3 regions of the Streptomyces sp. JL2001 genome follow, and region 1 is predicted to be linked to each of the others. Evidence: riboswitches for the same ligand, from Rfam matches in the RefSeq annotation. Region 1 holds a riboswitch; each other region holds the start of a gene.

Region 1 (3,419 bases):
GGGGAGTGGATGTCCCAGACGCCCGGGCCCGCCTCGCGCGGGTACGCGGCAGAGGCGAGCTCACCCGCCACGGCCATGTGGGAGCGGGCGGCCTCCAGGCTGATGACGTCGGCGTCGAGATCGTCGATCGCCGCCAGGATGTCCCCGAATTCGGCGTAGCACATGTGGGTGTGGACCTGGGTCTCCGGCCGGACGCCGCTCGTGGTGAGACGGAACGCCTCCGTCGCCCAGTCGAGATAGGCGGCGTGCCGCTCCGCCCGCAGCGGAAGCGTCTCGCGCAGGGCCGGCTCGTCGACCTGGATGACGGCGGTGCCGGCCGCCTCCAGGTCGGCCACCTCGTCGCGCAGCGCCAGGGCGACCTGCCGGGCGGTGTCGGCGAGCGGCAGGTCGTCGCGGACGAAGGACCAGGCCAGCATGGTGACCGGCCCGGTGAGCATCCCCTTGACCGGGCGCCGCGTCAGGGACTGCGCGTACGCGGTCCAGCGGACCGTCATCGGGTCCTGGCGCGAGACGTCCCCGGCCAGGATCGGCGGCCGGACGTACCGGGTGCCGTACGACTGGACCCAGCCGTGCCGGGTGGCGAGGTACCCGGTCAGCTGCTCCGCGAAGTACTGCACCATGTCGTTGCGTTCGGGTTCGCCGTGGACGAGCACGTCCAGGCCCGTCCGCTCCTGGAAGGCGACGACCTCGCGGATCTCGGCCTCGATCCGCGCCTCGTATCCGGCCGCGTCGAGCCGGCCCGCCCGCAGGTCGGCGCGGGCCGCGCGCAGTTCGGAGGTCTGCGGGAAGGAGCCGATCGAGGTCGTGGGCAGCGGCGGCAGACCGAGCCCGGTCCGCTGGGCGGCCGCGCGCAGCGCGTACGGCTGGGGGCGCCTGAGGTCGGCGTCCCTGACCGCTGCCGCCCTGGCCCGGACCGCCGGATCGCGGGTCAGCGCGGACGTCGAACGGGAGGCGAGGGCGGCGCGGTTGGCGGCGAGTTCGGCCGCGATCGCCCCGGTGCCCCGGGACAGACCGCGGGCGAGGGTGAAGATCTCGCCGGCCTTCTGCCGGGCGAACGCGAGCCAGCGCGCCACCTGGGGGTCGATGCCCCGTTCGGCCGTGGCGTCGAGCGGCACGTGGAGCAGCGAGCAGGACGCGGCGACGTCGACCCGCCCGGCGAGCCCCAGCAGGGTGCCGAGGAGGGCGAGGGACTTCTCGTAGTCGTTGATCCAGATGTTGCGCCCGTCGACGACTCCGGCGACCAGTCGCCTGCCCGGCAGCCCGCCGACCGCGGCGAGGTCGTCGAGGTTGGCGGCGGCGGGGCCGGTGAAGTCCAGGGCCAGGCCGTCGACGGGGGACTTCGCCAGGACGGGCAGCGCGGCGCCGAGCCGGTCGAAGTAGGAGGCGACGAGCAGCCGGGGCCGGTCGGTGAGCCCGCCGAGCTCGCGGTAGGCGCGGGCGACCGCGTTCAGTTCGGCCGGGGTGCGGTCCTGGACGAGGGCGGGCTCGTCGAGCTGCACCCACTCGGCGCCCGAAGCCCGCAGGTCGGCCATGACCTGCGCGTACACCGGCAGCAGCCGGTCGAGCAGCGTGAGCGGCCGGAAGTCGTCGGGGACGCCGGGAGCCGGCTTGGCCAGCAGGAGGTAGGTGACGGGGCCGAGCAGGACGGGCCGGGCGGTGAGGCCGAGCGCCCGCGCCTCGCGCAGCTCCGCGACCTGCCGTGCGGAGTCGGCGGTGAAGACGGTGTCGGGTCCGAGTTCCGGGACCAGATAGTGGTAGTTGGTGTCGAACCACTTCGTCATCTCCAACGGCGCCACGTCCTGCGTGCCGCGCGCCATCGCGAAGTAGCCGTCGAGCGGGTCGGCCGCGACGGCGGCCCGGTGGCGCTCGGGCACGGCGCCGACCATGACGCTGGTGTCGAGCACGTGGTCGTAGTACGAGAAGTCGCCGGTCGGCACCTCGGTGATGCCGGTGTCGGCGAGCTGCATCCAGGTGGCTCGCCGCAGGTCCCGGCCGGTCCGGTGAAGGGACTCGGCGTCGACCCGGCCCTGCCAGTAGCCCTCGACGGCCTTCTTCAGTTCGCGGCCCCGGCCCTGGCGGGGGTACCCGTACAGGGTGGCCGTCGCCGCGGCCCTTCGTGTCGCCCTTGTCGTCACGGAACTCTCCTTCGCGAGCGTGTCTCCATGCGTCCCGGCGACGGGACGAGGGCGCGAAGGGGTGCGTGGACGAGCGGACCGTGGCCGCCCGCCGTGTCATGCCGGATGCATGCACGTCGGTTCGGGGCGGCTCGCCCGCTCTGTACGCCGACCCGCCCTCGAGGTCACCGGGATGTCCGCGCGCGAACGGTCGCGCGCGGGCAGCGGGCAGGTCTTCGGACTCGCGGGCACACCCACCTCTCTCCGAGGCGGACACCTAGTGGCCGTCGCTTCCCGGACCCGTACAGGTCCAGTGCGTATGACGGCGGTCGTTCCCACTCACCGCTGCGGGGCAGTCCCGGATTCCCACCGGGTTCCCTCTTACGACGCGTCCCGTCCGGCGGACGGGCGCGAACCCATTGCGGCCGCCACCCTAGTCGGCCCGCGGGCGGGTCCGCCGCCCCGGAGGCGAGTTGGCCGGGAATCGCCGCCGGCGACATGCCTTCTTACACGCGGTGCGGCGTCGCGCCGGTCAGCCGCTCCGGGCTGAGCAGCTCGGCGATGCGTTCGGCGGGCAGCAGCCCCTTCTCCAGCGTGAGTTCGGCGACTCCCCGCCCGGTCCGCAGCGCCTCCTGGGCGATGGCGGTGGCCGCGGTGTAGCCGATGTGCGGGTTGAGGGCGGTGGCCAGACCGATGGAGTTCCGCACGGTCGCCTGCAGCTGTTCGGTGTTGGCGGTGATGCCCGAGACACAGCGCTCCGCGAGGGTGAGGCAGGCGGCGCGCAGCGAGGTGATGCTCTTCGACAGGGCGTGCTGGATGACCGGTTCGAAGGCGTTCAGCTGGAGCTGGCCGCCTTCCGCGGCCATGGTGATCGTGATGTCGTTGCCGATCACCTCGAAGGCGACCTGGTTGACGACCTCGGGGATCACCGGGTTGACCTTGCCCGGCATGATGCTCGAACCGGCCTGCACGGCGGGCAGGTTGATCTCGTTCAGGCCGGCGCGCGGCCCGGAGGAGAGCAGCCGCAGGTCGTTGCAGGTCTTCGAGAGCTTCACCGCCAGGCGCTTGAGGACACCGGAGAGCTGGACGAACGCCCCGCAGTCCTGGGTGGCCTCGATCAGGTTGGGCGAGGTCACCAGCGGCAGGCCGGTGATCTCGGACAGGTGCCGCCGGGCCGTCTCGGCGTAGCCGGCCGGGGCGTTGAGCCCCGTCCCGATGGCGGTGGCGCCGAGGTTGATCTCGTGGATCAGCTCGACGGCCTCGGCCAGCCGGTTGCGGTCCTCGTCCAGCATCACGGCGTACGTG
Region 2 (3,419 bases), 5.1 Mb from region 1:
TCTGCGAGGTGGACGAGGAACTGCTGCGGCTGTGGGACGCGCCCGTGCAGACGGCGGCGCTGCGCTGGGGCCGGTGACGCCTCGGGCGGCCCCCGACGCGCTGAACTCCCGCGCTCCCGAACTCCCCCACCGCAGCCGACTCCAGCGAGGTGACCGCAGTGCCCGAGCCGACCGCCCCCGACTCCCCCGACACACCCGGCGCATCCTCCGACCCACCCGGCTCCCCCGGCACGCCGGGCGCATTCTCCGACGCCGCGTCCGGGGCGTTCGACGCCGCCTTCTTCATCCGTTGGCTGACGATCGCCGCGGCCGCCGTCGACCGGGAGGCGGACCGTCTGACCGAGCTGGACTCCGCCATCGGCGACGCCGACCACGGCGCCAACCTGAAGCGGGGCTTCGCCGCCGTCACGGCCGTACTGGAGAAGGAGCCGCCCCCGACGCCGGGGGCCGTCCTCGTGACCGCGGGACGCCGGCTCATCTCCACGGTGGGGGGCGCGTCCGGGCCTCTGTACGGGACGCTGCTGCGCCGGACCGGCAAGGAACTGGGCGACGAACCGGCCGTGAGCCGGGCCCGGTTGGCCGAGGCGCTGGATGCCGGGGTCTCGGCGGTGTCGCGACTCGGAGGGGCGCAGGCCGGCGACAAGACCATGCTCGACGCCCTCCTGCCGGCGGCCGAGGCACTGGGCCGGTCCTTCGGTGCCGCGCGGGAGGCGGCCGAGCGGGGCGCCCTCGCGACCGTGCCCCTCCGGGCCCGCAAGGGCAGGGCCAGCTATCTCGGCGAGCGTTCCGTCGGGCACCAGGACCCCGGAGCCACCTCGTCCGCGCTGCTGATGGCCGCGCTCGCCGAGGCGGCGGGATGACCGGGCAGGTCGGCATCGTCCTCGTCTCCCACAGCGGCCCGGTGGCGGCGGCCGTCGCCGCACTCGCCCGGGGTCTGGCCGGAGGCGGCCCGTGCGCGCCGATCCTGCCCGCGGGCGGCACTCCGGACGGCGGTCTCGGCACCAGCGCGGAGCTGATCGCCGAGGCGGCCGAGGCCGCGGACCGCGGCGCGGGTGTGGCCCTGCTCGTCGATCTGGGCAGCGCCGTCCTCACCGTCAAGGCGCTCCTCGCCGAGGACGGCGAACTGCCCGCGGGGGCCCGGCTGATCGACGCGCCGTTCGTCGAGGGAGCCGTCGCCGCCCTGGTGACGGCGAGCGCCGGCGGGGACCTGGACGCCGTGGAGGCGGCGGCCTCGGAGGCGTACACCTACCGGAAGGCATGAGGCCCGGCGGGCGGCCCGGCCGCCCGTCACGGGCCGTGCCGGCACACCACCGTGTTGTGATGTACCTGGTCAACGCACTAATGTCGCAGGGCCTTGGTGTACGGGAAACCGGTGCAGTACCGGTGCGGCCCTCGCCACTGTGATCGGGAGGTCCGGCTCCACGCCCTGGGAGGTCCCCAGGGAAGCCACTGCACCACCGCGGGCGACCGCGGGCGGTGTGGGAAGGCGGAGTCCGGGCGTCATGACCGTCAGCCAGGAGACCGGCCAAGGTGCGTTGTCCATCCACGAGGTGCTGGAGAGGGTCTCCCAACCATGCATATAGCCGAGGGGTACCTGCCCCCTGTGCACGCGGCCGCCTGGGGCGTCGCAGCCGCCCCCTTCGTCGTCCACGGTGTCCGTGCGCTGACCCGTGAGGTGAAGGCCAATCCCGAGTCGACGCTGCTGATCGGCGCCTCCGGTGCCTTCACGTTCGTCCTGTCCGCCCTCAAGATTCCCTCGGTGACGGGCAGTTGCTCGCACCCGACCGGTACGGGGCTGGGCGCGATCCTCTTCCGGCCGCCCGTGATGGCGGTACTGGGCACCATCACCCTGCTGTTCCAGGCACTGCTCCTGGCGCACGGCGGGCTGACCACCCTGGGCGCCAACGCCTTCTCGATGGCGATCGTCGGCCCGTGGGCCGGGTACGGGACGTACCGGCTGCTGCGGCGGTTCGACGTCCCGCTGATGGTGAGCGTCTTCTTCGGCGCCTTCGTCGCCGACCTCTCCACCTACTGCGTCACCAGCGTGCAGCTGGCGCTGGCGTTCCCCGACCCGGGCAGCGGCTTCGTCGGGGCGCTGGCGAAGTTCGGCGGCATCTTCGCCGTCACGCAGATCCCGCTCGCGGTCAGCGAGGGTCTGCTGACGGTGCTCGTGATGCGTCTGCTCGCGCAGTCGAGCAAGGGGGAACTGACCCGGCTCGGCGTGCTGCTTCCCGCGGGCCGGAAGAGCGGGACCACGGAGGCGGTCGGCCGATGAGCAGGAACGCGAAGATCAACTCACTGCTGCTGCTCGTGGTGGCCGCGCTGGCGGTACTGCCCCTGCTGCTGGGGCTGGGCGACCACAAGGAGGAGCCGTTCACCGGCGCCGACGCCGAGGCGGAGACCGCCATCACCGAGCTCAGTCCGGACTACGAGCCGTGGTTCAGCCCGCTCTACGAGCCGCCGTCCGGCGAGATCGAGTCGGCGCTGTTCGCGCTCCAGGCCGCGCTCGGCGCCGGTGTCCTCGCGTACTACTTCGGCCTGCGCAAGGGGCGCAGGCAGGGCGAGGCCCGCGCGGCGGCCCGGGCGACACCGGACGGCACGACGACGCCCGCCGTCACTCCGTCGGCATCGTCCGCGAAGTCGGCGGCGACGGCGGCGATGTCCGTGAAGCCCGCGGCCGCGCCGCCCGGCGACGAGTAGTCACGGATGCTGCCGATCGACGCGGCGGCGCACAGCAGTCGCTGGCGTCGCCGTCATCCTGCCGAGAAGGCCGTTCTCGGCTTCGGTCTCACCCTGTGCGCGGTGTGCCTGCCGCCGTGGCCCGGCGCCGTGCTGGTCGCCGCGGCCACGCTGACCGTGCTGCTCGGACCCGCCGGCGTGCCGCGACGTCAGCTGTGGCGGGCGTTCCGGATCCCCCTGGGCTTCTGCGTGACGGGTGCGGTCCCGCTGCTGTTCGAGGTCGGCGGGGCCCACGGGCTCGTCGCCCTCGCTCCGGACGGACCTGTGCACGCGGGCGAGTTGCTGCTGCGGACGTCGGCCGCCTCACTGGGGGTCCTGCTGTTCGCCTTCACCACGCCGGTCTCGGACGTACTGCCCCGGCTCGTCCGCGCGGGCGTGCCGGCCCCGGTCGTGGACGTCGCCCTGGTGATGTACCGGATCGGCTTCCTGCTCCTGGACGCCATGGCCAGGATCCGGCAGGCGCAGGCGGCCCGGCTCGGGCTCACCACACGGGCGGCGACCTGGCGTTCCCTGGCCGGGCTCGGCGCGACCGCGTTCGTCCGTGCCTTCGACCGCGCCCAGCGGCTGCAGACCGGACTCGCGGGGCGCGGGTACGACGGCACGCTGCGGGTCCTGGTGCCCGAGGCCGCGGTCTCGCGCCGGTTCCTCACCGCGTCGGCCGGCCTGCTCGCCGGGCTCGT
Region 3 (3,419 bases), 2.1 Mb from region 1:
GAGACGACCTGCGGCGAGTACGCGAGGTCCCGGACGAGGTCGACCATGCCGCAGGCGTGGATCATCCGCACCGCGACCTGGCTGACGTCGGCGGGCAGACCCGCGAGATCCGCCTCGGCACGGATCGTGGCAAAGGACTGGCGGTAGATCTCCGCCCCGTCCTTCTCGTAGTCGAACATCCTGTTGCTCTCGCTCATCTCGTGGGTGTGGACGGGCCGCGTGCCGCAGCGACGGCGTCGGGGAGGTCTGTACGAGGGGTGGGGCGCCCGTCCACCAGGTAGTGGCCGTCGGCGGTGGCGACGACGTCCACCCAGGTGCGCGGGAGGGCGCCGCCGGTCGTGCCGTGCGGGTGCCCGCAGCGCCGCTCGCACCCGGAGAACTGGACGGGGAGTCCGCCGCCGCCCCGGCCCGGGGTCGCGTCCGCGCGGACGTCGGCGAGGGACTTCGCGCACCCGGGACGGCCGGTGCACGCGCCGACGCCGAGCCAGGGCGAGTCCGCCCGCGTGAGCAGACCGGCCTCGGCGAGCGAGGCGAGTCGGGCCTCGGCGGCGGCCCGGTCGGCGAACCCGGTCACCACGGCTCCGCGCCAGGGAGTGAGCCGCAACTCGCCGACGGCGCCTCCGGCGGGGGCCGGTTCGGGAGCGAGTGCCCTCAACTGCGCGGCGGTCAGACGTCCCAGGTGCAGGGCGACGGAGACGGCGTGGTCGCCGGAGACCGGATGCCCGAAGACTCCGGGCAGCGGGCCGGCGAAGGCGGGGCGGCCGGTGCCGACGGGTCCGGTCTGCGTGGCCAGAGGTCCGGTGGGGGTGTGCGGAGGTGCGGCGGCGGCCCGTCCCGGTGTCCGGACGGCGTCCGCGGGCCGCGCCGGGACGCCCGCGCGGCGCAGGGCGTCCGCGAGGTCGGGCTCGACCCCCTCGGGGAGTTCCTTCACGCGCCAGGCACCCGTGCCCGCCGCCCGCGCGGCGACGAGGAAGGCGTCCGCCGCGGCGAGCGCCGCACGGGCCGCGTCGGCCCGCGCGATGCGGAAGGTCCGGCGTCCCACCCGCACGAGGACGTCGTCCGCCGGGGGAGCCGTCCCGTCGTCCGCCGGGGATCCCGTGGCGGGCCCCGCTGAGAACAAGGTCACATCCGCGCCCAGGCCGGCCACGTCTCCGCGGCCGTCGTCGAGAGCGAAGAGGAATCGGCCGGAAAGCGCCGTCGTCCACGTCTCCCCGCACAGCAGCCCGTCGAGCTCGCGCGCCCACAACTGCACGTCTCCGCAGCCGATTCCGTCCGCTCCGGCCAGGGGCGAGGCGACGATGTTCCGGATGCGTTCGTGCGCCGCGGAGGGCAGCAGGCCGGCGTCCGAAAGCAGCTCCGCCAGCTCCGTCCCGCAGCCTTCGCCGAGGCCCCGCAGCTCGACGTTCCCGCGCGACGTGACACTGATCCGCCCGTCGCCCAGCGTCCGGGCCGCTTCGGCCAGGACTTGCGCCTGATATGCCGTCAGAATGCCTGCGGGCAGGCGGAGTCGGGCCAGGCGGCCGTCATCGGCGGGGTGCAGGCGCAGGGCCCCCGGGCAGGCGTCGCCACGGTCCCGTATGAACGGTTCGCCCCGGTTGGGCGTTGTGGGTGGGGTGGGCGGCATGGCGGCGAGCATACCCACGTCGTTCCGGGCGCCATCCCTGCGCGGGGCGGCCAGGATCTACTATGCAGACGGCATGGGGTCCCAGGACCCCGGGGAGGAAGCCCGGTGAGAATCCGGCGCGGTCCCGCCACTGTGAGCCGGCCCCCGAGACGGGGCCGGTGAGTCAGGAACTCCCGCCGTCCACACGACCACCCGGGGCGCGGAAACCCCGAGGAAGGCCTGCGCTCGCATGCGAATTCTGTTGCTGTCGCACTCCGACACCGACCTGCTCAGCGCCCGCGCGGCCGGGGGACCGGTCGAGTACCGCTTCGCCAACCCCGCCCGGCTTCCCGCTGCCGACCTGCCCGGTCTCCTGGACGGCGCCGACCTCGTCCTGGTCCGCCTCCTCGGCGGCCTGCGGGCCTGGGAGGAGGGCCTCGACGCGCTGCTCGCCGACGACCAGCCGCGGCCGGTGGTCGTGCTCTCCGGCGAACAGGCCCCCGACGCCCAGCTCATGGAGGCCTCCACGGTCCCCATCGGCGTCGCCACCGAGGCGCACGCCTACCTCGCGCACGGCGGTCCGGACAACCTGGAGCAGCTGGCCCGCTTCCTCTCCGACACCGTGCTGCTCACCGGGCACGGCTTCGAGGCCCCGGCCGCCGCGCCGACCTGGGGCCCGCTGGAGCGCACCCCCCGCACCACCGACGGCCCGACCGTCGCCGTGCTCTACTACCGCGCCCACCACATGAGCGGCAACACCGGCTTCGTCGCCGCGTTGTGCGAGGCGCTGGAGGACGCCGGCGCCCAGGCCCGCCCGTTGTTCGTGGCCTCCCTGCGCGCCCCCGAGCCCGAGCTGCTCGACCGTCTCCGTGACGCCGACGCGATCGTCACCACCGTCCTCGCGGCCGGCGGCACCAGGCCCGCCGAGGCCCAGGCCGGCGGCGACGAGGAGGCCTGGGACGCGGGCGCGCTCGCCGCTCTCGACGTGCCGATCCTCCAGGCGCTGTGCCTCACCGGCTCGCGCGCCGCGTGGGAGGAGAACGACGAGGGCCTGTCGCCGCTCGACGCGGCGAGCCAGGTCGCCGTCCCCGAGTTCGACGGCCGGCTCATCACCGTCCCCTTCTCCTTCAAGGAGATCGACGAGGACGGGCTGCCGTCCTACGTCGCCGACGCCGAGCGCGCCGCCCGCGTCGCCGGGATCGCCGTCCGCCACGCCCGCCTGCGGCACATCCCGAACGCCGAGAAGAAGCTGGCGCTCGTCCTCTCCGCCTACCCGACCAAGCACTCCCGCATCGGCAACGCGGTCGGTCTGGACACCCCCGCCTCCGCCGTGGCGCTGCTGCGCCGGCTCCGTGCGGAGGGCTACGACTTCGGCCCCGTCGAGGACGTCCCCGGCCTGGTCTCCGGCGACGGCGACGAGCTGATCTACGCCCTGATCGAGGCCGGCGGCCACGACCAGGACTGGCTCACCGAGGAGCAGCTCGCCCGCAACCCCGTCCGCATCCCGGCCGCCGACTACAAGCGCTGGTACGCGACGCTGCCCGCCGAACTCCGCGCCTCCGTCGAGGAGCACTGGGGCCCGGCGCCCGGCGAGATGTTCCTCGACCGCTCCCGCAACCCCGACGGCGACATCGTGCTCGCCGCGCTGCGCCGCGGGAACCTGCTGGTCGTCATCCAGCCGCCGCGCGGCTTCGGCGAGAACCCGATCGCGATCTACCACGACCCCGATCTGCCCCCCTCACACCACTACCTGGCCGCCTACCGCTGGATCGCGGCCCGCGCCGAGGACGGCGGTTTCGGGGCCGACGCCATGGTC

What was found. A riboswitch is a leader RNA that binds a small molecule or an ion and turns the genes downstream of it on or off. The one in region 1 is predicted to bind cobalamin.
Region 2: linked by a shared signal. The riboswitch ahead of ACE1OA_RS31415 (energy-coupling factor ABC transporter permease) and the one ahead of metE (5-methyltetrahydropteroyltriglutamate--homocysteine S-methyltransferase) in region 1 are both predicted to bind cobalamin.
Region 3: linked by a shared signal. The riboswitch ahead of cobN (cobaltochelatase subunit CobN) and the one ahead of metE (5-methyltetrahydropteroyltriglutamate--homocysteine S-methyltransferase) in region 1 are both predicted to bind cobalamin.

The regions. Positions count from the first base shown of each region.
Region 1 covers NZ_CP169421.1:1,943,621-1,947,039, reverse strand. Annotated here, with positions in the region: gene metE (5-methyltetrahydropteroyltriglutamate--homocysteine S-methyltransferase) at 1-2,135, opposite strand, end outside; cobalamin riboswitch at 2,337-2,536, opposite strand; gene aspA (aspartate ammonia-lyase) at 2,621-3,419, opposite strand, start outside.
Region 2 covers NZ_CP169421.1:7,038,057-7,041,475, reverse strand. Annotated here, with positions in the region: gene dhaK (dihydroxyacetone kinase subunit DhaK) at 1-77, shown strand, start outside; gene dhaL (dihydroxyacetone kinase subunit DhaL) at 285-860, shown strand; gene ACE1OA_RS31420 (PTS-dependent dihydroxyacetone kinase phosphotransferase subunit DhaM) at 857-1,261, shown strand; cobalamin riboswitch at 1,339-1,544, shown strand; gene ACE1OA_RS31415 (energy-coupling factor ABC transporter permease) at 1,574-2,275, shown strand; gene ACE1OA_RS31410 (energy-coupling factor ABC transporter substrate-binding protein) at 2,272-2,700, shown strand; gene cbiQ (cobalt ECF transporter T component CbiQ) at 2,707-3,419, shown strand, end outside.
Region 3 covers NZ_CP169421.1:4,070,909-4,074,327, forward strand. Annotated here, with positions in the region: gene ACE1OA_RS18115 (precorrin-8X methylmutase) at 1-179, opposite strand, end outside; gene ACE1OA_RS18120 (cobalamin biosynthesis protein CobG) at 194-1,636, opposite strand; cobalamin riboswitch at 1,680-1,816, shown strand; gene cobN (cobaltochelatase subunit CobN) at 1,854-3,419, shown strand, end outside.